One region of the Cytobacillus sp. GQ23 genome, then DNA from elsewhere that is predicted to be linked to it. Evidence: a T-box and tRNA genes for the amino acid it is inferred to sense, from the RefSeq annotation. Region 1 holds a T-box; the other holds one or more tRNA genes.
The links. A T-box is a leader RNA that pairs with one kind of tRNA and senses whether it is charged. The one in region 1 lies ahead of glyQ (glycine--tRNA ligase subunit alpha), so its partner is inferred to be a tRNA-Gly.

Region 1 (16,955 bases):
ATTAATGCTAATTAAAGTGTAATAGAAGTTTTTTACCCAGGACAGGAGGGGTAAAGGTGCCAAATCTTCAGCAAAGTATGATTACAATCAGAAATTTGCTTAATATGACTTTTTTTCGTGTTCTCTTATTTGTTCTATTGGGAGTTGCTATGTATTTTTCCATGTATAGCAATGTGAAGCCTGAAAAGCTCGATTTAAGTCTATTCTCTGTCGCAGAACAGACAATAAGGTCACCCATAACCATAGAGGATAAGGCAAGTACAGAAAGAAAGAGAAAAGAAGCAGAAAATAATGTGAAGGATATTTACGTTGTAAAAAAAGAGATTGCACAAAACCGAGTCGACCTGGTTACCTCCATCTTCGGATCCGTTTCGGAAGTGAATGAAGAAGTAAAAGAAGAGATGGAAGAGAAAAAGAAGGGTGCCGGAAATGAATCCGGCAAAGAGGTAGAGGCACCAGACCCTTCTGCCCCTAATCCTGAAGACAAATTGACCATGGTTAAAGAAAAACTCACTGATGACGTAACACGTGAAGTATCTGATAGTGTCTTCCTTGCTTTGCTTCAGGCAAAGGAGGGGGAGCTGAGTATAGCGAAAGACCTTACTGTTACTGCCATCAATAAAATCATGAATAATGAAATTCCGGCTGAACAGGTGGAGAACGCAAAGAAGCGTGTTGAAGAAGAACTGAAGTTTACCAGCTTAAATTCAGATTTAAAAAAAGCAGCAATAGAGCTTGGGCGCTATGCGGTATATCAAAATCAATTTTATGATCCAGCAGCTACGGAAGAAATGCGGCAGCAGACCATTGAAAGTGTCGAGCCAGTCAAAATCCTTCAGGGGCAGATCATTGTTGAAGAAAACCAGCTGATCAGCAGGGACATTTACAGACAGCTTGAACTAGTAGGACTTATTGACAGTGTTAATTCGATTCAGCCTTTTATCGGCTTATCTCTAATCATTGTCATTGTTTTATCAGCCCTTTACTATTATTTCCATGAATTGAATGTGCAGCAGGATTTAAAGCAAAGCTATTTATTGCTGTTCAGCCTTGTTTTTATCCTATCGATATTGCTTATGAAGGTCATAAGTCTGTTCCAATATGCTGATTACTCAGAGATAGGATATATTTACCCGGCAGCTATGGGAGCTATGCTGATCAAAATACTGATTGATGAAAAGCTTGCGATGTATTACACCATTATTATGGCTATCAGTGGAAGCATCATTTTTAATGAAGGTGTTACTGGAACATTCCAGCTGACATCAGCTATTTATATACTTTGCAGCGGCTTGGCGGCCATATTGTTTTTGACAAAGCAGAATCGCCGTTCCAAAATATTGCAGGCTGGTTTATTCGTAACTGCAGTTAACATACTTGTTATCTTTTCTTTGCTTTTCCTAAGAAATGGCCACTATGAGACAATTGAATATGGGTTTTACTTTATAATAGCTCTGATTTCAGGTATTTCGTCAGCAGTCCTGGCGATTGGCCTGCTGCCTTATTTTGAGGCAGGATTTGGAATACTGTCTACTATGAGGCTGATTGAACTTTCCAATCCGAATCACCCTTTGCTGAGAAAGATACTTACTGAAGCTCCGGGCACCTACCATCATAGCGTAATGGTTGCAAATCTTTCCGAGTCAGCATGTGAAGCTATTGGGGCAAATGGGCTTTTGGCAAGGGTGGGCTGTTATTATCACGATATCGGCAAAACAAAACGGCCGCAATTTTTTATTGAGAACCAGGTGAATATTGAAAATCCACATGACCGGCTTCCTCCTCAGACCAGTAAGAATATTATTATCGCCCATGCCGCAGATGGAGCTGAAATGCTGAGAAAGCATAAGATGCCTAAGGAAATAGTGGATATTGCCGAACAGCATCATGGAACCACCTTGCTGAAATATTTTTATTACAAAGCAAAACAGAATGGACTTGAGGTAAAAGAAGAAGATTACCGCTATCCGGGGCCAAAACCTCAATCAAAAGAGTCTGCAGTCATTGGCATTGCGGATAGTGTAGAAGCTGCAGTCCGTTCTATGGCGCATCCTACAACAGAGCAAATAGAGGATTTGGTAAAGAAGATAATCGCAGACAGGCTTCAGGATGGACAGCTGAACGAATGTGATTTAACCTTAAAAGAGCTGGAAACCGTTTCACAATCGTTCTGTGAAACGTTAAACGGAATTTTCCATTCACGTATTGAGTATCCTGAAATGACTAAACAGAAGGTGAAACAGGCATGATTTTAAGTATTGATTTTTTGGACGAAACAAATGAGCTTCAGGAAAGTGATATAGCGAAAATTGAAGAGCTAATTACCTTTGCGGCCTCAAAAGAATCTGTGGAGCCCGAAAGTGAAGTATCCATCACTTTTGTGACCAATGAGCGCATCCGCGAAATCAACAGAGAGTACCGGGATAAAGATCGGCCGACAGATGTTATTTCCTTCGCGATGGAAGAGCTGGGGGAAGGTGAAATTGAACTGGTTGGTGCTGATATGCCGCGGATCCTCGGAGATATTATTATCTCCACCGCGAAGGCTAAGGAACAGGCTGAAGAGTATGGACATTCTTTTATCAGGGAGCTTGGCTTTTTGGCGGTCCATGGCTTCCTTCATCTTCTTGGCTATGATCATGAAAACCCGGAAGACGAGAAAAAAATGTTTTCCCGCCAGAAGGATATACTGGATGAATTCGGGCTCACGAGATAAAAAGGTCCGAACACACAGTGTCCTAAAATCCTTTGCGTTTGCTTTTTCCGGAATTAGAACAGCGTTATTTAATGAAAGGAATCTGCAGATACACTTGGCAGTAGCCATTGCAGTGCTTTTCTTTGGTGGTTACTTTGGCATTTCCCGGCTTGAATGGATAATCATTATTCTGGCCATCGGTGGCATGCTATCACTCGAATTGCTGAATACAGCAATTGAGAGGGCAGTGGATCTGGCAACCGAAGATTATCACCCCTTGGCAAAACAGGCAAAGGATATTGCCGCTGGAGCAGTGCTGGTATTTGCCATTGTATGTATAATTGTAGGCGGAATTGTATTCCTGCCAAAAATTTTTATATTTTTGCAGTAATGTGAAGCTGTCCAAAGGGACAGCTTTACTTTTTTTAAAAGCCTGTTTTCTTAATGTTTGATGTTATTCCTAACCTATTTTAATTTGCTGAGCTGATCTTCGCTGTGGGCACTTGATCCTCGAAAATGCTGACGCATTTCCTTCGAGCGGTGTTCATTCGAGGGAGCTTATTCAATGTCCTGCGGGAGGAGGGAAGTGTGAGACCCCGAAGGCGAAGCCGAGGAGGCTCGCATTCCTCCCCGCGGGTTCGCTGCGTGCCTTTCGCTGCAATCAACGGGCAGAATTCATAGACAACAGACAACAATCTTTTAGTAAAGAAAGCTACTTTAGCAAGGTAGGCTGCAGGTTGAATATATTGATTGGATTGCAGGGAAAGTGCGAGATCTTCTATAATGCCTGCGCATTTTCTTAGTGTGGTCTTTACTCAAGGAAGCGTATTCAGCGCCCAAAGGGACAGAAGAACCCCCGCAGACGTACAGAATCGACTGTTTCACCGCCAGCCCCGCTGAAGACTTGAACATTCTGAATCGGAAATAACCGGGCAGCATTTAAGTGAAACAAAGCGATTTTTGAAAACAGCCATTCATATAAAGACTTACAGCAAGCCCCTGATAAATTCAGTGCCTGAATTTGAAAACGTTCACTGAATCAGCTAAAATGACAGAACAGCAATAAATTTCACAGGCTTGGAGAAATAGCCCATATAGAAAACAAGCCCATAAAATTTAATCTGTCTGCTTATTTTTAGAAAATTCAATTTTTTTATTACGTTTTTGCTACAAACGATGAAAATCAAAGTAAAATGTTGTAAAATAAAAGAGAAGCGGCTGCTTTTTTACAGAAATAGCTTAGAAGGCCCCGTGGTTCATAATTTCTATCCAGGTTTTGATGTCTCGGGGAGCAGCTCCGTTTTACTTGAAAGGAAGAAATATTTGTGAATAATGATCAACTAATTCAAGAAGCAAAGATTGCAAGAGATAGAGCATATGTGCCATATTCAAAATTCAAAGTGGGAGCTGCGCTATTAAGCAGTGACGGACAGGTTTTTCACGGCTGCAATATAGAAAATGCAGCGTACAGCATGTGTAATTGCGCTGAAAGGACTGCGCTTTTCAAAGCGTATTCTGATGGAGTAAAAAGCTTTTCAGCTATTGCTGTTATTGCTGACACAGACCGTCCTGTTCCCCCATGCGGTGCATGCAGACAGGTAATATCCGAACTATGTCCGCCAGAAATGAAAGTTGTTTTAACCAACTTAAAAGGGGATATTAAAGAATTAACAGTTGCAGAATTACTGCCAGGAGCATTTTCACCGGAGGATTTACATGAATAATACACAAAAAGGACACAAATCAGGTTTTATTTCCATAATCGGCAGACCAAACGTAGGAAAATCAACGTTCTTAAATCGCGTAATTGGGCAGAAAATTGCCATTATGAGTGATAAGCCGCAAACAACCCGCAACAAAGTTCAGGGTGTCCTGACTACTAATGACGCACAATTTATTTTTATTGATACGCCAGGAATTCATAAGCCAAAGCATAAACTGGGAGACTTTATGATGAAAGTTGCCCAAAACACTCTAAAAGAAGTGGATGTCATCCTGTTTATGGTAAATGCCCAGGAAGGCTTTGGACGCGGTGAAGAATTCATACTTGAGAAATTTCAGTCAGTCCGAACACCCATTTTCCTTGTAATCAATAAGATTGACCAGGTACATCCTGATGAACTGCTTAAAATTATTGAGTCTTACAAGGAAAAGTACGATTTCAGCGAAATTATCCCCATTTCTGCGTTAGAAGGCAATAATGTAGAGACGCTGTTAGGACAGATTAAAAAATATATTCCCGAGGGGCCGCAGTTTTATCCTGCTGATCAAGTAACAGATCACCCAGAGAGATTTATTGTTTCCGAACTGATCAGGGAAAAAGCCCTGCATTTAACAAGGGAGGAAATACCGCACTCGCTGGCTGTAACTATTGATAAGATGGAGCGCCGCGAAGACAAGGATGTTGTTCATGTCATGGCTACGATCATTGTGGAACGTGACTCCCAAAAAGGCATAGTGATTGGAAAGCAAGGGAAAATGCTTAAGGAAATCGGAAAAAGAGCAAGGGTGGATATTGAAAATCTTCTTGGATCACAGGTTTTTCTAGAGCTTTGGGTTAAAGTTCAGAAAGACTGGCGCAATAAAATGTCTCAGCTCCGCGATTTTGGCTTCCGTGAAGATGAGTACTGAACCAGCCCTAATTAAAGTATTATCCATTTCTGGTTTATATGCATACAGGTTATTGACAATATTTTCGTCTCATGATTTTACAAAGACAGGCTATGATATAGATAAATGTATTGGGATAAAGAATTGCTAGTTGAATAACTGAAAGGTGGGGTTTTCGATGATGGATTTTACCTGGAGAGTGTTTTCCCAGACAGGAAATATTGACACATATCTTCTCTTCAAGGAGCTAGAAAAGGAAACTCAGGATATACCCGGCAGCAATGATGAAGAGCTAGCAGAAGCTGATTTTCCCATCTCATAGGTTTGTCGAAAGACAGGGATGGTGTCACGGTTGCTTGATAAATGTGAAGGCATCGTCATCAGGACAACTAATTACAGTGAAACAAATAAAATTGTTACTTTATATACCCGTGAATGGGGAAAAGTTGGTGTGATGGCACGAGGAGCGAAAAAGCCGAACAGCAGACTTGCTGCTGTCACCCAGCTTTTTACATACGGAAACTTTTTAGTTCAGCGTGGAAGCGGTCTGGGCACCCTGCAGCAGGGTGATATGATTTCATCCATGAGATCAATTAAAGAAGATATTTTTCTGACTGCTTATGCAAGCTATATTGTCGATTTGACTGATAAAAGCAGTGAGGATAAGAAGCCTAACCCATTTTTGTTTGAATTGCTGCATCAAACGCTAAATTTAATAAATGAGGGATATGATCCGGAAATTCTCACCAATATTTATGAAATGAAAATGCTGAATGGTCTGGGTTTATATCCTGTTCTGGATCAATGTACTGTCTGCGGAAGCACTGACGGGCATTTTGTATTTTCAATCCGGGAAAACGGACTCATTTGCCACCGCTGTCTTGACAGGGATCCTTATCATTATAAGGTATCACAGGCGACCATTAAGCTGCTGCGCCTGTTTTATTTTTTTGACTTGTCCAGGCTTGGCAATATTTCTGTTAAGCCCGAAACCAAGGCTGAATTGAAAAAGATTATCTCTGCTTATTATGAAGAGTATTCCGGCTTATCCCTTAAGACTAAAAAGTTTCTTAATCAAATGGATAAGTTTAATGATCTTATGTAAAGCGTTCCCTTGGCTTTTTGCTTAAGATTGACAATCCAAGGTGATTCCGCTATGATTCAAATTAATAAAATATTATTGCAGTGAAGGAGAAGAGTACTTAACTTTTTTCATTAAAGCGAACCCGGGACAGTGGAAGCCGGGTATGGATGGTTAAGGAAGGGCGCTCTGGAGCAATATTGTCTATCGACAACAAAGAGGCTGCGGTAAAATCGCAGCAAATAGGGTGGAACCGCGGGTAAACTCTCGTCCCTATGCCATGTGGCATAGAGACGGGAGTTTTTTATGTTCACTGAAACACGGAAGCCCTGTGATAGATAGCTGCTAAATTTATAACAAATTAAGAAAGAGGTGTCCTATGAATATTCAAAACATGATATTAACGCTTCAAAAACATTGGTCTGAACAGGGGTGTATCCTAATGCAGGCTTATGATACTGAAAAAGGCGCAGGTACAATGAGCCCCTATACATTTTTAAGAGCGATCGGACCAGAACCGTGGAATGTAGCTTATGTAGAGCCTTCACGCCGTCCTGCTGATGGCCGATATGGTGAAAATCCAAACCGGCTTTATCAGCATCATCAATTTCAAGTGATTATGAAGCCGTCGCCGGATAATATTCAGGAGCTGTATCTTGATTCACTCAAAGCATTAGGCATTGATCCGCTTGAACATGACATCCGGTTTGTAGAAGATAACTGGGAAAATCCTTCTCTGGGCTGCGCGGGCTTAGGGTGGGAAGTGTGGCTTGATGGAATGGAAATAACACAGTTCACATACTTCCAGCAGGTAGGCGGATTGGAATGCAAGCCTGTGTCTGTTGAAATTACATATGGTATCGAAAGGCTCGCCTCTTACATTCAGGATAAGGAAAATGTCTTTGACCTTGAATGGACAGAAGGATTTACGGTTAGGGACATCTTCCTGCAGCCGGAGTTTGAGCATTCGAAGTACACATTTGAAACATCGGATCAGGAAATGCTTTTCAATTTGTTCAACATCTACGAGAAGGAAGCACATAGGCAAATGGATGAAGGGCTTGTGCATCCAGCTTATGACTATGTTTTAAAATGCTCTCATACTTTTAACCTGCTTGATGCAAGGGGAGCGATCTCTGTGACAGAAAGAACAGGCTATATTGCAAGATGCCGGAACCTGGCCAGAAAAATAGCCAAAACCTTTTACGAAGAGCGGGAAAAACTTGGCTTCCCAATTTTAAAGGATAAGGAGGAAGGGTCTCATGAATAAGAAAGATCTTCTGCTGGAAATTGGACTTGAAGAAATGCCTGCCAGATTTGTCACTAATTCAATGAATCAGCTTTCAGATAAAGTGAAATCATGGCTTTTGGAAAAGAAAATATCTTTTGACGAAATCAGCGCTTTCTCCTCTCCACGCCGTTTGGCTGTTCTTGTTACGGGAGTGGAAACTGCCCAGGAGGACATTAACGAAGAAGCAAAAGGACCTGCAAAAAAAATCGCGTTAACCGATGACGGTGAATGGTCAAAAGCTGCTATTGGATTTAGCCGGGGTCAGGGAGCATCTGTTGAAGATATATACTTTAAAGAAATTAAGGGTGTTGAATACGCGCATGTAAGCAAATTCATAAAAGGGCAGGAAACAGCTGCACTGCTGCCTGAACTTCAGCAGATTGTTACATCGCTATCATTTCCGAAAAATATGCGCTGGTCTAACCAGGAGCTGCGCTTTATTAGGCCGATCAAATGGCTTCTGGCATTATTCGGAAGTGAAGTCATACCATTTTCAATCACTAATGTTCAGACATCTAACCTTACAAGAGGACATCGTTTTCTTGGGGAAGAGATTGAAATTAACAATCCCTTTGACTATGAAAAGTCCTTGCTGGCACAATATGTCATTACTAATCCTCAGGAAAGAAAAAATGCTATTCTCTCGCAGTTGGAAAAAATTGAAGAAGAGAATGATTGGGTGATTCCTGTTGATGAAGAGTTATTGGAAGAAGTAAATAATCTTGTTGAGTATCCAACAGCATTATATGGAAAATTTGAAGAGGAATATCTGGAGCTTCCGGAAGAGGTTTTGATTACCTCGATGAAAGAACATCAGCGCTATTTCCCGGTAAAGTCCAAAGAGGGCAGGCTTCTTCCTTACTTTGTTACAGTTCGAAATGGATCTCATGAACATTTGGAAAAAGTGGCTAAGGGAAATGAAAAAGTATTGCGGGCAAGACTTTCTGATGCGGCTTTCTTTTACAGGGAAGACCAAAAAACGGAAATCGCATCATCGCTCGAAAAACTTAAAAGCATTGTGTATCATGAAGAAATTGGAACACTTGCTGAAAAGGTAGACCGTGTCCGCCTGCTGGCAGCGAAACTGAGCGGGAATCTTGGCTTCAGTGATGAAGCGAAAGCAGTGACAGACCGTGCCGCTGAAATCAGCAAGTTTGATCTTGTTTCACATATGGTTTATGAATTTCCTGAGCTCCAAGGTTTTATGGGAGAAAAATACGCCCTGCAAAAAGGTGAAAAAGAAGCTGTGGCGCGTGCAATTAATGAACATTACATGCCGCGCAATGCAGAGGACCAGACGCCAGCAAGTGATGCCGGTGCAGTACTTTCCATTGCTGAGAAGCTGGACACAATTGTGTCATCCTTTGCAATTGGAATAATCCCAAGCGGTTCCCAGGATCCATATGCCTTAAGAAGACAGGCATCGGGTATCATCCAGACATTACTGGCTAAAAACTGGGATTTGAAACTCGAAGAATTGATTTCATTATCTTCCGATATTATTCTAAATGCGAACATTGGAAAGAAGTCAAAAAATGAATTGTTGCAGGAATTGGTATCTTTCTTTAAGTTAAGAATTAAATATATGCTTCAGGAAAAAGCAGTTCGCTATGACCTAATTGAAGCTGTATTAGGAAATGATATTGATTCTGTGCCTTCACTTGTCAATAGAGCCCAAGTATTGGAGTCCAACAAAGATGCAGAAGGCTTTAAGGAAAGCATTGAAGCCCTTAGCCGCGTGATCAATATCGCTTCTAAGGCAGAACGTAAAGGGGAAATAGACAGCAGCTTATTTGAAAACGAATACGAAAAAGTTTTGTTCAGTAAATTTTTATCTGTAACGGAGGAATTAAAGAACGAGGTGAATGAGGAAGCTGTCTTTAATTTGTTAGTAAGCATGAAACCAGAAATTGATCAATATTTCGAGCATACTATGGTAATGGATGAGAATCAGGAAATTCGCCGCAATAGGCTTCATCAAATGGCACATTTGGCTGATGTGATAAAGAAATTTGCAAATATGAACGAAATAATTGTTAAGTAGTAAGCTGAAACTTTGCGTTCTATGCTTCAATGAGATTAAAATCTAAGATAGGGACAGCTGCCTGGCTGTCAGGGAAGAGCCTGTTTATTATACTGACGGGCTCTTTCATATTTTGGGCATATCCGGCAGCACAACGTAAACTATATATGAAACACATCTTTTCATTTATGACGAATAGTATATAATAATGATATAAAAGTATAACCTTATTATAGTGGGAAATGAGTGCCAACAGCATTCCTTTTCAGATTAGGTGGTGAGAAAAATCGAATTAAATAAAAGGCAGGAAAAGATCATAGAAATCGTTAAGGAAAACGGGCCGATCACTGGTGAGAGTATAGCGGAACAGCTCAGTCTAACTAGGGCAACACTAAGGCCGGATCTGGCTATATTAACGATGGCCGGCTACTTGGATGCCCGTCCGCGTGTAGGATATTTTTATACAGGGAAGACTGGGGCCCAGCTGCTGACAGAAAACCTTCAGAAGCTTTATGTAAGGGATTATCAATCCATCCCTGTTGTGGTTAATGAGAATGTATCGGTATATGATGCAATTGTGACAATGTTTCTGGAAGATGTCGGCACGTTATTTGTAGTCGATCAGGGCTCGCTGCTTGTTGGGGTTTTGTCAAGAAAGGATTTACTGCGCGCAAGTATAGGCAAGCAGGAGCTAAATTCCATCCCTGTTAATATCATTATGACAAGAATGCCTAATATAACTATGTGTGAAAAAGATGATTTGCTCATAGAAGTTGCTAAAAAGCTGATTGAAAAGCAAATTGACGCCCTTCCCGTTGTAAGAAAGACGGAGAAAGGGTTTGAGGTAAACGGCAGGATAACCAAAACAAATCTGACAAAAGCATTCTTGGCCCTGGCCGGGGAAAAGTAGCAATGTAAGAAGGAGAAGGTGTTGAATGATGGAAAAATTGCCGGTCATTTACGTCGTTTCGGACTCAGTGGGAGAAACGGCAGAACTTGTAACAAAAGCTGCAACAAGCCAGTTTAATGGCAGTGATATATCTATTAAGCGTTTTCCGTACGTTGAAGAGAAAGTACATATTGATGAAGTGATTTCGCTGGCAAAGCTGGATAATGGGATGATTGCCTATACAATGGTCAAGCCGGACATGAGGAAATATATTAACCAGCGGGCTGCTGAAGAAGGGATATATACCTTTGATATTGTCGGGCCTTTAATGGATCAAATCCAAAAAGCATGCGGCATTACACCGCTTTTTGAACCGGGACTGGTCAGAAAGCTTGATGAGGATTATTTTAAAAAGATTGAGGCAATCGAGTTTGCTGTAAAGTATGATGATGGCCGCGATCCCCGTGGAATATTGAAGGCTGATATAGTGCTTATAGGGGTATCAAGGACTTCAAAAACACCTCTTTCCCAGTATCTTGCTCACAAGCGCCTTAAAGTGGCTAACGTACCCCTTGTGCCTGAAGTCGATCCTCCAGAAGAGCTCTTTCTTGTCCCTCCGGATAAGTGCTTCGGTCTGAAAATAAGCCCTGAGAAATTAAACTTTATTCGAAGAGAACGCCTGATATCATTAGGTCTAAGCGATAATGCAAGCTATGCTAATATAGAGAGAATTAAAGAAGAAATAGATTACTTTGAAAGAACCGTTTCTAAAATTAAATGCCCGGTTATTGATGTCACGAACAAGGCTGTAGAAGAAACGGCCAATATGATTTTCAATCAATACCGGAAAAGCTTTCCGAAAAGCTAGCACATAATTCCTTATGTGCCTTTTCTTTTTTTAACTCGGCAGTTGGGATTGCAGGCTTTCGCTTCATGCAGATTTTTTTCAGGGTGAACTGATTGGATCAGAGGGAACCTGACCTCGAAAATACATTCGCATTTTTTTCTGGGCAGGAGAAAAAAACTGCAAAGATAAAATATTGTTGCCAGATAAAATAATGGCAAAATAGAGATTTATGTACTATAATAAAAAATTGTGATAAAAATGTACCCGAATAGGTTTAGACTTCATTGCCAAGGAATAAACTATTTATTGTGGCATGTCAAGCTTTCGGTCAAGAAAAAATTCGACATATCTCACTATGCAAAAGTTATTTATGCAAAGAAGGATTATGCGGAGTGATGTAGAATTATTAGAACATTAGGCAAACCGATCATTATGGTGGATGCAGATTCCTGTCCTGTTAAAGAGGAAATTGTCGAAATAGCCAATTCCTTTAAATTGGACGCGGTCTTTGTTGCCTCTTATGCTCATATGCAAAATGATCTGAGCGGGGCTGTCTGGAAATTTGTAGACAGCAGTAAAGAAGCTGCAGATCTATTCATAATGAATCATGTAAAATCAGGAGATGCAGTTGTTACTCAAGATATTGGATTGGCATCAACTCTTTTGTTAAAGGGTGTTTATGTCCTTTCTCCCAGGGGAATTTTATTTGAAGAAAGTGAAATTCGAACCGCTTTGGAAATGAGGCATCTCTCAGCGAAGGCTCGAAAAAGAGGGGTTTATGGTAAAGGGCCCAAACCATTTAGCCAGGAGGACCGATCCAGGTTTGTGCAGCAATTGACAAAGATTTTGTCGAATCTTGAAGGAATTCGTTAATGTTTATCGAATACCTGAGTAAGTAATGGAGTTGTTCATATGGCAGAACGGATCGCCGAGGAGAAAGTAAATGAAATTCGGCAGGCTGTAGATATTGTTGATGTCATTGGCGACTATATTCAATTAAACAAGCAAGGACGCAACTATTTTGGGCTTTGTCCTTTTCATGGCGAAAATACTCCTTCATTTTCTGTTTCACCCGATAAGCAGATTTATCATTGCTTTGGATGCGGAGCTGGAGGCAATGCCTTTTCTTTCTTAATGGATTTAGAAGGATATTCATTTCAGGAAGCCGCACTAAAACTTGCTGAAAAGGGAAATGTTAAGCTTGAAATTGATGCAGCATCCGCAGCATCAGCAAAATCAATGCCTGTGGATTTACAGCAGATGATGGAAGCCCATGAGCTTCTACGTAAATTTTATCACCATCTGCTTGTAAACACAAAAGATGGTCAGCATGCATTAGAATATTTGCTCAATAGGGGATTTACAATGGAATCGATCGAAAAATATCAAATCGGTTACTCATTACAGTCCTGGGATTTTGTTTTCAAGTTCCTGACTAAAAGGAAGTTCCCCGAAGATGTCATGGAAAGAGCAGGACTGATCATCAAAAGGGAGAAAGATGGGAGCTATTTTGACCGCTTCCGAGATAGAATTATGTTCCCTATTTTCGACCGCAGCGGAAATACGATTGCTTTTTCAGGAAGATCACTTGGGGCTGATGAGCCCAAATATTTAAATAGCCCTGAAACATCAATCTTTAATAAAAGCAAAATATTATATAATTTTCATTTGGCGAGACCACATATTAAAAAATTGCAGAGAGCCGTTCTTTTTGAAGGGTTTGCAGATGTAATCGCCGCTGATCGTGCTGGTGTCGGCAATGGCGTTGGTACGATGGGCACTGCTTTAACTGAAGAACATGTTTCTTCCTTAAGAAGAAATGTTCAATCCGTCACGATCTGTTATGATTCCGATAATGCCGGTATCGAAGCTGCATACCGGGCAGCAAACTTGCTAATGGAAGCGGGCTGCCAGATCAGAGTGGCACTGATGCCTGACGGCTATGATCCGGATGATTATATTAAAGAATACGGCGAAGAAAAATTCCGTCATGATGTAATTGAGTCCAGCATAACCTTTATGGCATTTAAGCTTCGTTATCTCAGAAGAGGCAAAAGGCTTCAAAATGAAGGAGATAGACTCCTTTATATCGAAGAGGTATTAAAGGAAATCAGCAGGCTAGATAAAGCAGTGGAAAGAGACCATTATCTACGCCAGCTTGCAAATGAATTTTCACTTTCTCTGGAAGCTTTGAAAGAACAGCAAAAACAAGTATATTACACCGAGAAGAGAAAAAGCGGCCAGAAGGGAAAAGTTGCTTTCGAGCCTCAAAAAAGGCTGCAGACACCCAAAAGGGCAGACAGTCTGAAACCCGCATACCATACTGCGGAAAGAAGGCTTATTGCCCACATGCTTAGGAATAGTGACGTAGCATTTAAAGTTCAGGATATGCTTCAGGGAAATACATTTAACATCGATGAACACCAGGCAATTATTACCTATCTACTAGGTTTCTACGAAAAAGGCCATACGCCTGATCCGAGCGCATTCATAAATTTTATAAATGATGAAAAGCTTAAGCGCATTGTGGTGGATATAGAAATGATGTCCATAAATGATGAATTAAGCGAACAGGAATTAACAGATTACCTTAAACAGGTGTTGAATTATCAAAAGATGTTAAAAATAAAAGAAAAACTAAATGAAGAAAAAGAAGCAGAACGCCAAAAGGATTATGCTAAAGCGGCTTTAATCGCAATGGAGATTCTTCATTTGCGAAAATCACTATAAAAAGCCTGTGCCTTAATAAATGTTTTGGGATTTAGCGTCTCCTAAGGAATAGTCCCATTTGAAGATGTATTAGAATGTGTGTGATTTTTGGAAGGAGGGGGACATATGGCTGAAAAGTCGGCCCGTTCAAAAGAGGTTGATACAGAGTTGACCCTTGAACAAGCGAAAGATCTATTAGTTGAAATAGGAAAAAAGACAGGTGTCCTTGCCTATGATGATATAGCAGAAAGATTGTCTCAATTTGAACTCGATTCCCACCAAATGGATGAATTCTATGAATTCCTTGGAGATCAGGGTGTTGAGTTAGTCGGAGATAATGAAAATGAAGACCCAAACGTTCAGGAACTTGCAAAAAATGAGGAAGAATTTGACCTTAATGATTTAAGTGTCCCTCCAGGTGTGAAAATTAATGATCCTGTCCGCATGTATTTAAAAGAAATTGGACGTGTTGACTTACTCTCTGCAGAGGAAGAGATTGCACTCGCCAATCGAATTGAGGAAGGCGACGAAGAGGCGAAAAGACGTCTCGCAGAAGCGAACCTCCGATTGGTTGTAAGTATCGCCAAAAGGTATGTAGGACGCGGAATGCTGTTTCTTGATCTTATCCAGGAAGGCAATATGGGACTGATTAAAGCGGTCGAAAAGTTTGACTACCGCAAAGGATTTAAGTTCAGTACGTATGCAACATGGTGGATCCGCCAGGCTATCACGAGAGCAATTGCTGACCAGGCCAGGACCATTCGTATCCCTGTTCATATGGTGGAAACCATTAATAAATTGATCCGTGTTCAGCGCCAGCTACTTCAGGATCTTGGCCGTGAACCAACACCAGAAGAAATTGCTGAAGATATGGATTTAACTCCAGACAAAGTAAGAGAAATTCTTAAGATTGCACAGGAACCTGTTTCATTGGAAACACCTATTGGTGAGGAAGATGACTCTCACTTAGGTGACTTTATCGAAGATCAGGATGCCACTTCTCCATCAGAGCATGCGGCATACGAGCTCCTGAAAGAGCAGCTTGAAGATGTTCTGGACACTCTGACTGACCGTGAAGAAAATGTTTTGCGTCTTCGATTCGGTCTTGATGATGGACGTACTAGAACTCTTGAAGAAGTGGGCAAGGTTTTTGGCGTTACGCGCGAACGTATTCGCCAAATTGAAGCTAAAGCTTTAAGAAAGCTGCGCCATCCGAGCAGAAGCAAACGTTTAAAAGACTTTTTAGAATAAAAAATATTGCCAGTGGATAGTTTACTTCTTAAAATGGAAGTAAACTATTTTTTTTGACAGGATGTGCTTTGGTTGGAAGAAAACAGAAAAGTAATCATTGTTAACGAACTGCTGCATTGGAAAAAGAGCCGAATGCTGCCTGACCAATATTGTGACTACCTGCTTACTCTTTACACCGAGGGAAGTCGGCCTAAGGAAATAAAAAAGCCTAAAAAAACAGTGCTGCTATCTCTTGCCAACCTTATTCTCCTGCTGCTGATTCCAATTTCTGCTTTATTAATTTATTTTACTGAATTGTCAATAACTTTGCAAACTGTCATTTTAACTCTTTTCATTTTTGCATGTATTTTCTTTCTTTTTTATTTTTCTAAAAAAGTAAAAATGATGCATATTCCTATCATTTCGGCAGCTTTGATTTTACTGATGGAATCTGTTGGCTTTGTATCGGAGCTATATCCCAAAAACGAGAACATTCTATATGTTGCCCTAGTACTTAATTGTATTATTTGGCTGTTTGCAGGATTTAAATGGAAGCTTCTATATTTATGGATATCAGGGATGCTTGGATTCTTATTATTAGTTATTTCTATATTCATATAATAAAATATTTTAAAAAGTTTTTAAATGTTGAGAAAACTTAAGTAACCCTTATATAATAGTAATGAAAGCGTATACAACTTTTGTTCTTATAAGGGGGATGGACATGAATTTTGACTTGACTGCAGAACAGAATATGATCCTTAAAACAATCAGGGAATTCGCTCAGGAAGAAGTGGCACCGGGGGCTTTGGAAAGAGACCGTACAAAGGAATTTCCGATAGAAGTGTTTAAAAAAATGGCGGACCTTGGCTTGATGGGACTTCCTTTTCCTGAAGAATATGGCGGCGCAGGGGCAGATACTGTAAGCTTTGCTATTGTAACAGAGGAGCTTAGCAGAGCATGCGCGTCTACGGGAATCACTTACTCGGCACATATTTCACTAGGGGGGGCACCGCTTTATTTATTCGGGACCGAGGAGCAGAAACAAAAGTATCTGGTGCCCATTTGTACCGGCGAGTCTTTTGGAGCTTTCGGGCTAACAGAGCCTAATGCAGGCTCCGATGCTGGCGGTACTCGAACAACAGCAGTCGAAAAAGATGGTGAATATATCATTAATGGTAATAAATGCTTTATTACGAACGCCAGCTATGCTAAGCATTTAGCTTTGACTGCAGTCACTGGTGAAGTGGATGGAAAAAAAGAAATCAGTGCAATTATTGTTCCAACAGATGCAGAAGGATTTACCGTTATTGATAATTATGAAAAGATGGGGCTCAATGCATCAAATACTACTGAACTTGTCCTTGATGACGTACGCGTTTCGACTGAGCACTTGCTCGGCAAAAAAGGCGAGGGCTTTAAACAGTTTTTAATCACACTGGATGGTGGGCGTATTGGTATTGGAGCAATGGCTCTGGGGATAGCGCAGGCTGCTTATGAAAAGGCACTTCAATATGCAAAAGAGCGCCAGCAGTTCGGCCGTTCTCTCTCAAACTTCCAAGCTATTCAATTTAAACTTG
Region 2 (16,349 bases), on a different contig from region 1:
ATATCCATAAGGACCTCCCCCTGTCGCATTATCAGAGACGATTAATATACTCTATGCGCACCGGCAATCGAACATGCGTAAACTATTAATAGTTTGGTTTGTACTTTTTACGGGGATTAATTATTAGGAATACTTCGCTGCCAGGATCCAGCTGTAAAAAAAACTCCATACTTTTCATTCACAGTTAGACATTTTTGGGCTATAATAAGCTTATATTTACATGCTTGCCTATTGAGATACCGCTAAAGGAGGATTACATATACATGGGTACAATTATTATTATCGGTGTAATGGTTGCTTTCCTTGCTGCTATTTTCACTGCTGGTTACGATGACAAGCCAGGCATAAGCAAAAAATAAGCTGCTGAACCTATCAGCAGCTTTTTTCTTATTTACAATTTAATCCTACCTTAAATCCATCTTTTTACTCTGAACAAAATCCTTCATATACATCCTTGTCTGCTTTTCTAGCATGCCGGCAATTTGACTCGTCCACGTGTCCTTCCGCTTGCCGCCTGTACGCTCATCATAATACTCGGAAATAATCTTATTATAAACTTCCAGCTCTTCGCAGTAAGATGCTTCATCCTGGTTGTATTCATTTTCATGATATATATGGTGAAGAGGAAGCCGCGGTTTTTTATCGTTCTTTTTGGAAGGATAGCCAACAGCCATTCCAAACAAAGGAATCACACGATCAGGTGTTTTTAAAAGCTCTGCCACTGCCTCAAGATTGTTTCTTATTCCGCCAATATAACAGATTCCAAGCCCCATCGATTCTGCCGAAATAGCAGCATTCTGCGCAGCTAATGCTGCATCAATAACAGACACCATGAACTTCTCTGTGCTTTCGATTGATGGAATTACATTTTTATTTTCCATCTGGCCGATGATTTCATGACGATGCAGATCAGCACAAAATACGAAAAAATGGCCATTTTCAGCTACATAATTCTGATTTCCCGCAAATTCAGCAAGCTTCTTTTTCTTTTCTTTATCTGTCACTCCGATAATTGAATAAGCCTGGACAAAACTTGAAGTGGATGCAGCTTGAGCAGAAAGTACAATTGTTTCAACCTGTTCTTTTGACAGCGGCCTGTCTTCAAAATTCCGGACAGAACGATGATCCATCAGCAATTTGGTAACTTCATTCATCACATCTCATCCTTTCCATATGTACTTTTTCATTTTACCCAGAGAAGAATGTTTTCTCCAAAGAAAAAGACCTGATCATCTCACAGGCCTTGTGTTGTTTTCCTATTTTAAATGTAAGTACTCCTGCTGGCGCAGAGCTTCATAGACAAGAATGGCAGCCGTATTGGATAAGTTAAGCGAACGGACATTATCATTAATTGGAACCTTTAATAAGCGCTCTTTGCTTCTTTCAATTAAATCCTTTGGAAGTCCGGATGTTTCCTTGCCAAAAATAAAGTAATAATCCTTCTCGACGCTGCTATAGTCAAATTCGGAATATGGGCTTGTGCCATACTTCGTTACATAGAAGTATTCACTGTCTTCAGTTCTTTTAAAGAAATCATCCAATGAATCATGAAAAACGATTTTGACATGTTGCCAGTAATCCAATCCTGCCCGCTTCAGCCTTTTATCCTCTGTTGAGAAGCCGAGCGGCCTGATCATATGCAATGTCGTATCAGTAGCCGCGCAGGTGCGGGCTATATTGCCTGTGTTGGCCGGAATTTCCGGCTGATATAATACTACATGCAATCCCAATTTTTTCACCTCTAAATTAAATCTGCATGTGTAATTATATCACTTTGAAATCACCATACAAATTACTGGTCATCAGTAATAGTCAAAAATTTATACTTTATATTGGGTGTATATGCTGTAGAATCTTCATACGCCCAATAGCGCATTCGGCTGTTATAGGTATGGGCGTTGACAAGGGGCATTCCCGATGCATCCTTGCCCGTCACGATCGTTGTATGGTCAAATCGCCCGTCTCCCTGGAAATCATAGCAAATGACATCTCCAATTAAAAGCTGGTCTGGACTGGAGACTTCCTGAGCCCTTAACCCCGTTTTTGAACTTGGCAGATACCACCGCATTGAATTCGCAACTGTCCAGCTGTAGCTCCAATTCCCGCTTCTCATCCACCAGCCTTTTCCTCGGTGGGGATACCCCCTCATTGGGCTGCCGCCAGCATGAAGGCACTGCGAAATATAATTGGTGCAATCCACATCAAATTTCTTATAAGCCGGATTAAAGCTGTTCCACCACTTTTCTGCATACTGAACAGCCTTAATGCGGTCATATTCATACTCGTATCTTTCTTCCTCTTCAATTTCCCGGTCCAGAGACACTTCTTCTTTTTTTATATCTTTAAAAGGATTTTTCTCCCGGTCTTCAACAAATACTCCTTTATAAAAGTCGGCTGTCCGCTCCTCGATCTCTTCTTCCATATAGAAGACGCCTTTTTGTTTAATCAAATATTTGAAGTGAACCTTATATTCAACCGGAGTCACATCATCCTTCTCCCTGCCGACATTGATCACTTTTCCAGTTGCCTGTGCTTTCACAATCTCACCGGAGCGGCTGGAAAGAGATTCTTTCTTTTTTTCAATTTTAGGGCATGTATGAATTGAACTTCTTGAATGGGAAACGCACTGCTGCACTCTTTTCTTTAACAGCTCATGAAGCTGGTCCCTCACGCACCTCACTCCTCTCTATACAATACATATGAGAGGAAGCAGAGGACGTTGCTTAATTTTTCGCGCATTCAGCAGGCGCAAGAGTGTTTTTCTGCTGGCATCGGGTAAAAAAAGCCACAAAAAAGAGAGAGATTCCTCCCCCATCATCATTGTTCAAAAAAGCTGATTCCTTTTTCGATTTCAGCAATGACTTCTCCGTCCTTCTCCTGTTTCAATGCCTGTCTTAATGCAGGAAGAGATTGTTCTCCTCCTATTTTCCCGAGTGCCCAAGCTGCCGTACCCCGGATCACCGGTCTCGGATCCTCTGTCATAACCTTGATCAGGTCTTCTTCCGCTGTCTCATCTTTGTAATGAGCAAGGGCGATAATAGCATTTCGCTGGATCGGCTTTTTCCCTCTCCAGGAGCCTGAGACCGGGCCGTACTTTTCTTTGAAATCACGGTTGCTGATAAAGAGCAGCGGCCTTAAAAGCGGCTTTGCCACTTCCGGATCAGGCTCCATTTCATCATGCAGGTGAAAATCCTTGCCTTTATTTTCAGGACAAACAGTTTGACAGGTGTCACACCCATAAAGCCTGTTTCCCAGCTTTTCTCTATATGGCTCTGCAAGAAAGCCCTTTGTCTGTGTTAAAAATGCGATGCATTTCTGTGCATCAAGCTGACCTCCCTGAATTAAAGCACCAGTCGGGCAGACATCAACACATTTATTGCAGCTTCCGCATCTGTCTTCCAATGGCATATCAGGCTCAAAAGGCAGATTTGTTATCATTTCTCCGAGATACACATATGATCCGAACTCCGGTGTGATGATGGAACAGTTTTTTCCGCTCCAGCCGATTCCGGCACGCTGCGCTACAGCCCGGTCCACCAGCTCTCCTGTATCCACCATGGATTTGCATATGGCCTCAGGAATTCTTGACTGAATAAACTCCTCAAGCTTCTGAAGACGTTCCCTAAGGATATGATGATAGTCTTTTCCCCATGAAGCCCGGCAGAATATCCCCCTTCGTTCACCTCTTTTGCTGACAACCCTTACCTTCATTTTGGAAGGATAAGCAACCGCAATTGAGATAATGGATCTCGGCTTATCCATTAGCAGACCGGGATTCACCCTTTTCTCAATATCAGGTTCTTCAAACCCTGACTGATATTGAAGCTCCTGCTGGCGAATCAGTCTATTCTTCATTTCATCAAAAGTGCCTGCTGTTGTAAAACCGATTTTATCAATGCCAATTGTCTTGCTGTACTCAATCACTTCCTGCTTGAATTGTGTAAAGTCCATTGGATAACCTCCTTTCTGTATGAAAATGAAATTTTATATGAAAACGTGCTGTATTAACGTTGGTGGCAGATACCTTTTATTCGGACAAAAGGGATATAAGATGCGTGTAAGACTGCTTTTTTTCGGCTTTGGAAAATTAACTTCGTCAAACTTCTGATTAGTTACCATTTACTCCGCTAAAGTGAATATATGTTGCGTCTGAGCGCTCGTTTTGGGCCCTTTATTTGGTGAAAGTCAAAATAGACGGTGTCAAAGCGTTGGTTAGATACCTTTTATTCACCCATCACGGGTGATAGGTACCTGAAAGTCTAATATTTATTGAATCACCGCTTATTATGATAAACTATTTTAAAGTAATTTTGGAGGTGGAAAGCTTGGAAATTATAATTGCTCCCGAGTTGTGCAGGTTAATTCCCCAATTTAAAATTGGATTTATTATATATAAAAATATAGAAGTCGGACAGTCTCCTCAAATGGTAAAGGGCCGACTCCAGTTATTTCAGGAATCCATTTATTTTGACTTAGAGGACAAGAGTGTTACAGATCTGGAAGGAATCAATGAATGGAGACAGATTTTCAAAACAGCAGGCAAAGATCCAAATCGTTACCGCCACTCTGCAGAAGCACTGTACAGAAGAATAAAAAAACAAAATTACCTGCAGCCGGTCAACAGCTCCATAGATATTAACAACTTCTTTTCCCTGGAATATCAAATACCAATCGGCGTATATGATGCTGATAAGCTTTCAGGTCCATTGACTATCAGGTTTGGCAAAGAAAGCGAAGAATATAACGGTTTAAACGGAAGACCCAATTCTCTTGCCAATTTAATAATCAGTGAAGATATAGCAGGCCCCTTTGGCAGTCCGTTTGTGGACTCTGAAAGAACAGCTGTCACGGAACAGACTAAAAATGCCGTGCAAATTGTTTATTTGCGCCCTTCTCTGGAAACTAATATGGCCGAAAAAATGGTTGAGTCATTAATGAACATGTACACTCAAGTGCACGGGGGAGAAGGAAGCTTTAAGGTCATTGGATGTTAAACACTTCTATAAAAAATCGAGTGGGATCTGCGGATGCCGCCCGATTTTTTATAGAGCCATGAAAATGAAAAAACGCAATACCTCGTTCTTGTTGAACGAAACACTGCGTTGGCTATGTATGGAGCGGGTGAAGGGAATCGAACCCTCATCATCAGCTTGGAAGGCTGAGGTTTTACCACTAAACTACACCCGCATTATTATGAAGTTACCGCCTGCTTATTTTTTCCCGTACTTTCATGCCTCTTCCTCTAAGAGCTTTTTCAAGGAAGCCTATGCGTCGAGGCAACTCGAAGCTGATTCATGGAAGTATCGCTCGTGGCTGAGGTTTTACCACTAAACTACACCCGCATTTGTTTATTTATATTTAATCATTAACGTAATTATGATTAAATAGAATGTCGATTTTTCTCTACAGCAAAATAAACATTGTGTCGAATCAACTATTTAATAGTACTAAATTCAGCGTAAATGGTCAACCCCTTTTTAAAAAATTTGTCGAAAAAAACAGAGAGGGGTTTTCCCTCCCTGTTTATACCCACCACATATCCGATGGCTGTTCTTCGATTAAAATGGACTTAAGGTTCCTTACGGCTCTTGTAAACCCTTCTTCAATGGACATCAGCGGGTCTTCGTGCTCAATGCTGACAACGTAGTCATAACCAAATGTGCGCAGTGCGCTCATCATATCAGACCATTCCTGCAGGCTGTGTCCGCATCCTACTGACCTGAAGGTCCACGCCCTGGTCTGTACGTTGCCATACGGCTGCATATCCGTTAACCCATACATATTGACATTTTCCTGGTCAATATAGGTGTCTTTTGCATGAAAATGATGAATGGCATTTTCTTTTCCCAGTATCTTTATGGCTGCAACTGGGTCAATGCCCTGCCACCATAAATGGCTTGGGTCCAGGTTGGCCCCAATGGCGTCACATGTTTCTTCCCTTAATTTTAAAAGTGTGTAGGGAGTGTGTACAAGGAATCCACCATGCAGCTCGAGCCCGATTTTCACATTATGGTCTTTGGCAAACTGCCCGGCTTTTTTCCAATAAGGAATGAGTTTCTCCTCCCATTGCCATTTAAGCACTTCTCCATACTCATTTGGCCACGGAGCGACCGGCCAATTCGGATGCCTGGCCTCTTCCCCGTCACCTGCAGTCCCGGAAAAACAGTTCACAACTGGAACATTCATTAAGCTGGCTAACTTAATCGTGTCGTATAGTACGCGATCAGATTCCTCGGCAAATGCTTTATCAGGTGAAATCGGGTTGCCATGGCAACTGAATGCACTGATTTCAAGCCCCCTCGATAAAACCTTATTCAGGTAATCCTCCCGGACTTCATCGCTTCCCAATAGCTCCTGCAGTCTGCAGTGAGCGTTGCCGGGATATGCACCCGTTCCGATTTCCACAGCCTTAAGACCTGCAGCCTTCACATGATCGAGCATATCCTCAAAATTTTTGTCAGCAAATAATACTGTAAATACGCCGAGCTTCACAAAATCCCCTCCTGGCTACTACTATTATCTTGTTTGCTGCTGCTATAAATCGCATCAATAATTCTGGTTGTCTGCAGAGCTTCTTCTGCTTTAACCATAAACTCTTCGTTTTCCAAACAGCTTTTAATAAAGTTCCGTGCCTGTGTTAATGCATAGTCATCTTCTCCCGGGAGCCATTCTGAACGTGTATTCAGGAGCATACCATATTTAGATTGATTCAAACGGAAGGGGAATAAATCAATTCCTCCAAGCTGCCCCGAAAAACTGAGGCTTTCATCATCCTTTTCAATATTGGCAGACCAGGAAGTTTCAAAAAGCAGGGAAGCACCATTCGCAAATTTTATGTAAGCTGTCACATGATCATCTACATCAAAGGATTGATGGTCAAAGCTTCCCCATAGATTCACCTGATCAGGCATTTTACTTAACGTGTTGTATGCAGTACCGGATACCTCCGTTTCGGCCGGGTTACCAAGAAGCCAAAGCGAGAGGTCAAGCAAATGGCAGCCGTAATCTATCAAACTTCCGCCGCCCTGGAGTTCTTTATTGGTAAAAACACCCCAGCCAGGCACCTTTCTTCTTCTCATGGCTCTTGCTCTGGCTATAAACGGAATGCCAATTTCATTTTCTGTAATGAGCTTTTTGGCAGCCTGTGCCTCTTTCATGAACCGGTAGTGATAGGCAATGGCCAATACCTTCCCGGACCTGTCTCTAGCCTCGATCATTTTCCTGCATTCGGCTGCTGTCATCGCCATCGGCTTCTCACACAAAACATGCAGCCCAGCCTCCAGTGCAGCAACGGTAATTTCAGCATGAAATTTATTCGGTGTACAAATGACTACGGCATCTGTTTCAGTGAATACTTCCTTATAATCTGTAAAAACGCGGCTAATTCCAAACTTCCTGGCAGCAAGCTTTGCTGTATCCTCATTCACATCACAGATAGCTGTTATGGTAGCACTATCCGAAAGTTTTAATAAAACTGGAATATGCCTGGATTGGGCAATTCCTCCAGCACCTATAATTCCGATCCGAAGTTTCATCATGGGGGTACACCTCAATTAATTCTGACAATCTGCTTTGTTTCACTTGACTCAAGGGCAGCTAGAATCACTTGGAGCGATTTCATCCCCTCAGATCCAGGGATGGCAGGCTCCTGGCCTTTTAGTATACTTTCAACAAAATGGTCAATGACACCTGAACTCTTTTGCCCGCCTTCTTCATTAGTCTGAATTCCGCCGAGCTCATACTTCACTGTTTCACCGTTAGCATACTGAACAATGAGAGAGTGCAAAGGATCATCTTCTAATCTTAAAATGGCTTTCTCACCATAGATAATAGTTGAATTGTCTTCTTTAGAAACATAAGACCAGCTTGCAGCCAAAGTACCGATCACACCGCTTTCCGTTTTCAAGACACATACGGCTGTATCATCGACATCAGCATCCGTTTTGGAACTAGTTTCAACAAATGCCCCAACCTCAGCAAATTCTTCACCCAGCAGATAGCGCAAGAGGTCTGTCTTATGGACACCAAGGTCACCCATAGCACCAATAAAAGCCTGATCTTTCTTGAAGAACCAGCTATCTTTGCCATCTGCACTCCATCCTTCTGGTCCGCCATGGCCAAAGGCAGTCCGGAAACTGTAGATTTTTCCCGCTTCACCCTTTGCAATTAATTCTTTTGCTTTTTTATGAGACGGAACGAAGCGCTGATTATGAGCAATCATTAATTGCTTTCCACTTTTACGCGCTGCTTCTATCATTTCCTCTGCTTCTTCCTTAGAAGTGGCCATCGGCTTTTCACATAAAACATGTTTGCCCTCGTTCAATGCTGCAATCGAAACAGGGGCATGCAGATAATTCGGGGTGCAGACACTCACTGCATCTATTTCCTTGTCAGCCAACAATTCGCTATAATCGGTATACGCCTTAGCCTCGTAAAGGTCAGCAAACACATTTGCACGCTCTTCATTAATATCACAAACTGCTTCAATGACAGCCCCGCTGCTGGCATGATATTCAGGCATATGCCTGTGCCTGGCAATACTTCCGCATCCAATTATTCCAATTTTGAGTTTTCTCATCCTACTTCACCACTCCTTCATGTTTCACACTGATTTTCTCCAGCGGCTTCGCATTTCCATAGACCGGTACCGGAAGATCAGCCTGTTTAGCCCACTTTACAGCATTTTTTATAACCTGCTGAACCTCCTTATGATAATAGGTTGGATACGTTTCATGTCCCGGGCGGAAATAAAAGATTTTCCCTTTTCCGCGCTTGTATGTACAGCCGCTCCGGAAAACTTCCCCGCCTTCAAACCAGCTCAGCATGACAAGCTCATCCGGTGCAGGAATATCAAAATGTTCTCCGTACATTTCCTCTTTTTCAAGTTCAATATATTCTCCAAGGCCTTCTGTAATCGGATGGCTCGGGTCTACTATCCAAATTCGCTCCTTTTCATCCGCTTCTCTCCACTTTAAATCACAGGAGGTTCCCATCAGCACTTTGAAAATTTTAGAAAAATGCCCGGAATGAAGAACAATCAATCCCATTCCATCGAGAACTCTTTGTTTAACTTTTTCAACGATTGAATCCTCAACTTCTCCATGTGCCAGATGCCCCCACCAGACTAGTACGTCTGTTTCCTGTAAAACGGCATCACTCAGTCCATGTTCAGGCTCATCCAATGTTGCTGTCTTCACTTTTAATTCTTCTCCATTTAAAAAATCGGCTATGGCACCGTGTATACCATTGGGATAGACAGCCCTTACCTTTTCCTCCTTTTGTTCATGGCGGTTCTCATTCCAGACAAGTACGTTAATCATGAATCTTCCTCCTTCTTAATGCATGCTTCTATATTCATTTGGGGAAATCCCCTCTGTCTTTTTAAACACTTTGCTAAAATATTTTTCATCCTGATAACCAACCTGGAAAGCAATTTCATAGATTTTCAGTTTAGGGTTCAGCAAGAGCTCCTTTGCCTTGCTAATTCGGACATTTGTGATAAAGTCTGTAATAGTAGCCTGATATTCCTGTTTGAATTTCCTGGAAATGTACTCCCGGCTTAAATAAAATCTGTCTGCAATTTCCTGGAGGTTAATATCTTTGTTATAGCTTTCCAGCAGAAATTGTTCTATTTGCTGAATCACATTCAACTCCCTGTTTTGCTCCTGCGTGCATTCCAATGAAGTATTTTGCTGATTCCATTCATTAATGGCTCTCTCCAGGATTTCATTCAGTATATCAGGGTCGATAGGCTTCAAGATATAATCAAAGCTTTTATAACAAATGGCATTCCTCATATAATCAAAATCATCATATCCGCTGACAACAATCGTCTTGCTGGAAAGGTCCGAAGAATGTATCCATTTTAAAAGGCTTATGCCATCTCTCTTTGGCATGCTCATATCTGTGAATATGATTTCCGGGCGATGCTCTTTTATCAGCTTTATTGCCTCATTTCCATCTGCCGCCTCCATGATCGTGTCAATCCCAAAGCGGCTCCACTCTCCCAGAAGCATTAAGCCTTCCCGAACATGCTGTTCATCATCCACAATAATTGCTTTCATCTTTTCCACCTTCCATCCTTTTTGGAAGTTTAATAGAAACCTGCAGCCCTCCCTGCTCAAGGTTCTTAAGCTGCAGGTAAGCGCGGCTGCCATAATAAAGTTTTAACCGGACATAAACATTCTTCAGGCCGATATTCATTAACTCTCCCTTTTGTCTTATCCTGTCATTCATCAAATGCATCCGGATTTCCTTAAGCCGATTTTCCGAAACCCCTGTGCCATTATCTTCAATAAGAATATCAAGATAAAATTCATCCTGTCTGCATGTTATGTTAATCTCTCCAGTTTTTTCGCGTGCATCAAAGCCATGTTTAAAGTAATTCTCCACTAAAGGCTGTAAAATCATTTTTGGAACAGGAAACCCCAATGCTTCTTCATCAAGCTGGAAATTGAACTGAAGCTGATCATCGAACCGTTCCTTTTGCAGTAAAAGGTATGCCCTGGTATGTTCAATCTCTTTTTGAAGAGAGACCATACCCTCCTCCATATTCATGCTGTATCTCATTATTTTTGATAGGCGGGTAACAGAAGAATATATTTGCGGACCTTGATTTTTCAGAGCCGCTGTTCCAATTGACTGCAATGCATTATATAAAAAATGCGGATTAACCTGTGACTGCAGAACCTTAAGCTGATTGGTCTTATTTTCAAGCTGAAGTTTATACTCCCTATTGATGAGATCATTAATTTTATCGATCATTTGCCTGAATCGATCACCGAGATAACCAATCTCATCATTGCCGAAAGATTTAAAGCGGACATCAAGATTTCCCTTTTCAACCTGATCGATATTACTCAGGAGGATTCTGATGGGAGAGGTAATTCTGACAGAGATAAATAGCGTGGCGAGGATAACAAGGAACAGCCCTATTACGCCAAATATGATATTTATTTTCGCCACACTGAATGCACTTTCATATAAAGTGGCATATGGAACTCGCTTTACAAGATACCAGCCGCCCGAATTTTGCGATAATTGATCATATATCATTACACCATTGAACGTTTCTTCCTTCCATTCAACCGTGCCATTTTCCTTATTTGTTTGTATTACCCAATCCATCCAATCAGGCGCTTTATCTCCTTTATCATCCGTTGAACGATAAATTATGTCCCCTTCAGGAGATATAATATAGAATTCTTCATTATCCCCCGAATAAAGATTACGGCTGATATTGGTTATTTGATCCGGCGAAAACTCCAATGAAATATAGGCCAATATATCATCTGCCGGAATATTGATTAAAGACCTGTGAAGCGTAATGACATTTTCAGGCTTTTTATCTTCAGGATTCTTAATCTTATGGATGGGCTCAAGGTACATATTGTTTGGACTTTCTTTTGCTTTATCGTAATATTTTTGGCTCGCAGTTGGCAGTCTCTTCGAAAAAACAACTGTAGAGCGGCGGGACGCAGTTATGAGCCGATTTTCCTTTGCAACAGCAATATTGACTCGTTTGATATTTTCCTCAGCATACAGGATGGTAGAAATTACATTTCTTACTGCTTCGACAGCCTGATAATTATTTTCCTTCCTGGGATCTTTTAAAAAGTTTATTAAACCCGGGTTATTGTAGAGGGAAAGTGTCAAACCGTCCAACTCATTTATATACCCCTCCAGGTTCACTTTTCCTTGATATAATAGGTTGCTGTTTTCTTCAATGGCCTGATCTTTCAATGATTCCGCTGTATGGTAGTAGGTGATGATAATGGACGCTCCAAAGGGAACGATCGTAGCTATCATTAATAGAACGATCAGTTTATTCCTGATACTCTTTTTGAACATGTACATCCCCCGCTGCTTTCTCTTTTACAATAGTATAAAGTAACTTCCTTTTTTTTGGGGGGCTTTTTTGCTGTGGAATCTAATAGATATAAAAATAGAAAACAGAAAGCATATCTTCCGCAGACATGCTTCCCGTTTCACCAAATTTATTTCAAATTATCCCAGGATGTCTGGAAGCGTTCAACGACCGTATCATAGTCAATCTTTCCTGCAGCATATTCCTGGATTGTTGCAGCAAATTCTTTATTGGCGCCATCCGGCCATCTGAACCATGTCCAAGGAATTGTTTTCTCTTCCTTAGAATACTCAAGAATGTGCTTTCCAAGCGGCCCTAAACCGGTTGGCTCAATATTGTCAAAGGCTGGAATGAAAGCAAACTCTTCTGTGATATAACGCTTGCCTGTTTCAGAGGAAACCATCCAGTCAAGGAATAACTTGGCCTCTTCAAGATGCTCTGAGTTTTTGTTTAGAACCCAGTTGTTTGGCACACCTACTGGCAAACGGTCAGCTTCGGCTTCATCATCAGTTATCGGAATCGGGAGGAATCCCATATTAATGTCAGGGTCGATTTCAAGAATCATGTTCTCCGTCCAGTTACCCTGCTGAAGCATAGCTGTTTTGCCGGAAGCAAATAGTGTGACTTGAGTATTGTAATCAGTTGTTAAAGGATTGTCATTACCAAATTTAATTTCAGTATCCAGAACTTCTTTAAATTCTTTAAATTTATCATTTCCAGTTAACTTTTCAGACCCGCTGTATAAGCCTTCAATAAATGCAACAGGGTCCTCCTGCTGTGCAAATGGGATGTTTAACAAATGCTGCCCAATGACCCACCACTCACCGTAACCAGCTGAGAAAGGGGTAATCCCTTTATCTTTGAGCTTTTTAGCAGCATCCTTTAACTCAGAGATCGTATTAGGCGGCTCAGTAATTCCTGCCTCTTCAAATAAATCTTTGTTATAAATGAAACCATATCCTTCCAGGTTTACTGGCATTCCATAAAGCTTGCCATCTGCATCGGTGGTTGGAACCTTGCCAATAGGAAGCACATGCTCTGCCCACGGCTCATTTGAAAGGTCAGCAAGATGCTCTTTCCAAAGCTCTAATTCCTTAAATCCTCCATTGTTAAAAATGTCAGGCTGTTCACCGGATGCAAACTTCGCTTTTAATGCGGCACCATAATCAGCTCCGCCTCCGACTGACTCAAGCTTTATTTTAATATTTGGATGCTCTTTTTCAAATTCGCCAATCATTTCCTGAAGCTGATCGGCAATCTCCACTTTAAATTGGAACATGTTCAGTGTTACCACTTCATCCCCGTTTTTTGAATCATCCTTAGGCTTTTCATCCCCTGAAGAGCTGGAAGAAGAACAGCCTGCCATAATGCCTGCCATTAGAACAAATGACAGCAATAATAGAGCAAAGCGTTTCATTTTGTTTCCCCCCTGATAATTTTTTATATAAACTTTCACAGCCCTTTTGGCGGCAAAAGTCTCTATAACTACTTTATGGAACCCTGGGCAATGCCTTTAATAATGTGTCTCTGCAGGAACAGGAAGAAAATGATGACCGGTGTAATGCCCATCACAAGGGCAGCCAGTCCCATATCCCACTGCTTTGTATATTGTGCAAAGAATGAGCTTGTGGCCAGAGGAATCGTCCTAAGCTCTGCATCCTGAAGCACGAGAAGCGGCAGCAGATAGTCATTCCAGATCCACAATGTATTTAAAATGACAACTGTTACAGTAATTGGCTTCAGAAGTGGAAAAACAATTCTCCAAAAGACGCCAAACTGGCTGCACCCATCAATTCGGGCAGATTCTTCTATTTCGATTGGAACAGTTTTTATAAAGCCATGATAAAGGAAAAGCGATAATGGTACACCAAAACCAAAATACATAATGATGAGACCAGGTATGCTGTTTGTCAGATTCAGAGTGCCTCCGAGCTTCATCAGAGGAATCATGACTGTCTGAAATGGAATAACCATTGCAGATACAAATAAGACAAACAGGATTTTGCTGAATTTCCCCGGAGTCCTGACCATCTTCCAGGCAGCCATAGAACTAATAATAACCAGTCCAATATTGCTGATTACGGTTATTATAAGAGAATTCCAGAAGGCGCGCGGGAAATTAATGATATCCCATACCTTCATATAATTGGAGAATAAAAACTCCTTTGGCCATGCTGCAGCATCAATCAAGATATCAGCAAAACCCTTTACTGAATTAATAAACACAAAGTAAAAAGGAATGAGGAATATGATTCCTAATACGATTCCGATGATCTCCAGCAGAAACGTAACCTTCGTATATCTGGGATTCATTAGGCCTCAACCTCCCTTTTCTTCGTCATCATCACCTGAACCGTTGTAAAAATAGCTACCACAATAAAAAATAAAATCGATTTTGCGGTACCAAGACCATAGCGGTTATTCTGGAATGCTTCCTGATAAATATTAATCGCAACCGATTGAGTCGAGTTAAATGGTCCGCCGCCTGTGAGCGAAATATTCAAGTCAAAAATCTTAAATGCCATTGATATAGTTAAAAAGAAACAAATCGTAAATGCCGGTAATATGAGCGGAACGATAATTTTTAACAGGAGTGTCCAGCTTGATGCTCCATCGATTCTTGCTGCCTCCAGCAGCGACTGATCAACACCCTGCAGTGCTGCAATATAAATAACCATCATATAACCGCTGATCTGCCAGGTAAACACAATGACAATTCCCCAAAAGGCTGTTATCTCATCACCAAGCCACGGAAGCTTAAAAACCGAAAGATCCGTAAGATTACCGATAGCAGCGAACCCTTTGACAAAGATAAACTGCCAGATGAATCCAAGCAATAAACCTCCAATAACATTCGGAATGAAAAACACAGTCCTCAGCAGATTCCTGGACTTCAAGGCTGCATTCAATAATAAGGCAAGTCCAAACCCTAATAAATTACTAATAATAACAGAAGCTAACATAAATTTAGTGGTAAAAATAAAGGAATCAAAAAACTTAGGATCATTTCTAAAGATCTTCATATAATTCTCAAGTCCAACCCACTCCACCACAGAACTGACTCCATTCCAGGATGTAAACGAATAATAAATTCCCATCAGGAAAGGAATGATCTGTATCACCAGGAAAAAAATTAATGCTGGCCCTACAAAAGCAAGGTACGTTAAAATCTTTTTCAAATTTACTTTTTTCCTGGGAACTGCTTTAACCTCTGACTTAATTGCCGGTTCCCCGATCTCGATCTTTGTCTCCAACTTTCTTCACCGCCCCCTAATTTCCTGCAAACGCTTTCTTACATTATATTTGAAACCGTTTGCATATATAGGTGACTGAATTGACTAGATGGTGTAATATTTTGACTTTTTCAAAATCTGCAACTTGTTTTCATGAAAATCCTTGCATTAAATGAAACTATCTTGAATATAAGGATGTGAATTATGATAGTAAAAATTCGGTATGAACCAGAGGAATTAAAGCTGCTTCGATGTTTACAGTGCAGAATGAAACTTACTTCTAAAGATCAACAGTTACTTTTAAAACAGAATAGCTCTTTTCGGCTGAATTTTAGTGCCGTTTACATGGGGTTTCCGAAACTGAACAGCTCTATTCAGTCGCATTAGGGCTGTTCACATGACATTTCTCAAAACTTAAGGGCTCTATTCTAATGCATTAGCTTACCTGACATTTTTAAAAGTGATCCCTTTTATTACTCCTGCCCAAACAGGAAAATGCCATTTTAATTTACTTCCGAACAGTTCAGAACCCACTTTCGAAACCATCCTCTGAATCGTTCGAAACTCTGGTTGAACACTGATATCCCAGTAAAGAAATTGGCTGCATTAATGAGGATCAATCTCCGCCAATATTCACAAGGATAGAAATTAAACAATAAAAAAGGTTTCCCTAATGGGAAACCTTTTTTTAGATACCGGTGGTCGGGGTCGAACCGACACTCCAGAAGGAACACGATTTTGAGTCGTGCGCGTCTGCCAATTCCGCCACACCGGCATATTAAAATGAATTAAATCTTGTGGTGCCGAGGACCGGAATCGAACCGGTACGGTAGTCACCTACCGCAGGATTTTAAGTCCTGTGCGTCTGCCAGTTCCGCCACCCCGGCGTATATCAGCGTATCAAGATTTAGATTATGGAGGCGGCAACCGGATTCGAACCGGTGGTAAAGGTTTTGCAGACCTCTGCCTTACCACTTGGCTATGCCGCCATAAAGATAAGAAATTCTGGAGCGGAAGACGGGATTCGAACCCGCGACCCCCACCTTGGCAAGGTGATGTTCTACCACTGAACTACTTCCGCAAAATGGCTGGGCTAGCAGGATTCGAACCTGCGAGTGACGGAGTCAAAGTCCGGTGCCTTACCGCTTGGCTATAGCCCAATGATCATTTCTTAGTACATTTATATGAGAGTACCCTTGTACTGTTTCCTAAAAATTATGGGGCGACTGATGGGAATCGAACCCACGAGT

Region 2: it has a tRNA-Gly gene. The T-box ahead of glyQ (glycine--tRNA ligase subunit alpha) is inferred to sense a tRNA for this amino acid. The anticodon was not compared.

What each region holds. Positions count from the first base shown of each region.
Region 1 covers NZ_JCAXER010000009.1:39,344-56,298, forward strand. The annotation lists gene AC6CHU_RS09270 (HD family phosphohydrolase) at 57-2,249, shown strand; gene ybeY (rRNA maturation RNase YbeY) at 2,246-2,716, shown strand; gene AC6CHU_RS09280 (diacylglycerol kinase family protein) at 2,694-3,086, shown strand; gene AC6CHU_RS09285 (cytidine deaminase) at 4,021-4,419, shown strand; gene era (GTPase Era) at 4,412-5,326, shown strand; gene AC6CHU_RS09295 (YqzL family protein) at 5,484-5,627, shown strand; gene recO (DNA repair protein RecO) at 5,658-6,410, shown strand; T-box leader at 6,482-6,664, shown strand; gene glyQ (glycine--tRNA ligase subunit alpha) at 6,766-7,656, shown strand; gene glyS (glycine--tRNA ligase subunit beta) at 7,649-9,721, shown strand; gene ccpN (transcriptional regulator CcpN) at 9,975-10,610, shown strand; gene AC6CHU_RS09320 (pyruvate, water dikinase regulatory protein) at 10,639-11,457, shown strand; gene AC6CHU_RS09325 (YaiI/YqxD family protein) at 11,869-12,309, shown strand; gene dnaG (DNA primase) at 12,349-14,166, shown strand; gene rpoD (RNA polymerase sigma factor RpoD) at 14,272-15,396, shown strand; gene AC6CHU_RS09340 (hypothetical protein) at 15,460-15,996, shown strand; gene AC6CHU_RS09345 (acyl-CoA dehydrogenase) at 16,100-16,955, shown strand, end outside.
Region 2 covers NZ_JCAXER010000049.1:568-16,916, reverse strand. The annotation lists gene AC6CHU_RS25235 (PrkA family serine protein kinase) at 1-8, opposite strand, end outside; gene nfsA (oxygen-insensitive NADPH nitroreductase) at 405-1,154, opposite strand; gene trmL (tRNA (uridine(34)/cytosine(34)/5-carboxymethylaminomethyluridine(34)-2'-O)-methyltransferase TrmL) at 1,257-1,730, opposite strand; gene AC6CHU_RS25220 (amidase domain-containing protein) at 1,793-2,671, opposite strand; gene queG (tRNA epoxyqueuosine(34) reductase QueG) at 2,818-3,951, opposite strand; gene AC6CHU_RS25210 (B3/B4 domain-containing protein) at 4,326-4,994, shown strand; tRNA gene AC6CHU_RS25205 (tRNA-Gly) at 5,114-5,187, opposite strand; gene AC6CHU_RS25200 (sugar phosphate isomerase/epimerase family protein) at 5,524-6,492, opposite strand; gene AC6CHU_RS25195 (Gfo/Idh/MocA family protein) at 6,489-7,538, opposite strand; gene AC6CHU_RS25190 (Gfo/Idh/MocA family protein) at 7,550-8,578, opposite strand; gene AC6CHU_RS25185 (ThuA domain-containing protein) at 8,580-9,320, opposite strand; gene AC6CHU_RS25180 (response regulator transcription factor) at 9,336-10,064, opposite strand; gene AC6CHU_RS25175 (sensor histidine kinase) at 10,042-11,850, opposite strand; gene AC6CHU_RS25170 (ABC transporter substrate-binding protein) at 11,997-13,283, opposite strand; gene AC6CHU_RS25165 (carbohydrate ABC transporter permease) at 13,352-14,179, opposite strand; gene AC6CHU_RS25160 (carbohydrate ABC transporter permease) at 14,179-15,120, opposite strand; tRNA gene AC6CHU_RS25155 (tRNA-Leu) at 15,793-15,874, opposite strand; tRNA gene AC6CHU_RS25150 (tRNA-Leu) at 15,898-15,986, opposite strand; tRNA gene AC6CHU_RS25145 (tRNA-Cys) at 16,015-16,088, opposite strand; tRNA gene AC6CHU_RS25140 (tRNA-Gly) at 16,106-16,180, opposite strand; tRNA gene AC6CHU_RS25135 (tRNA-Gln) at 16,185-16,259, opposite strand; tRNA gene AC6CHU_RS25130 (tRNA-His) at 16,318-16,349, opposite strand, start outside.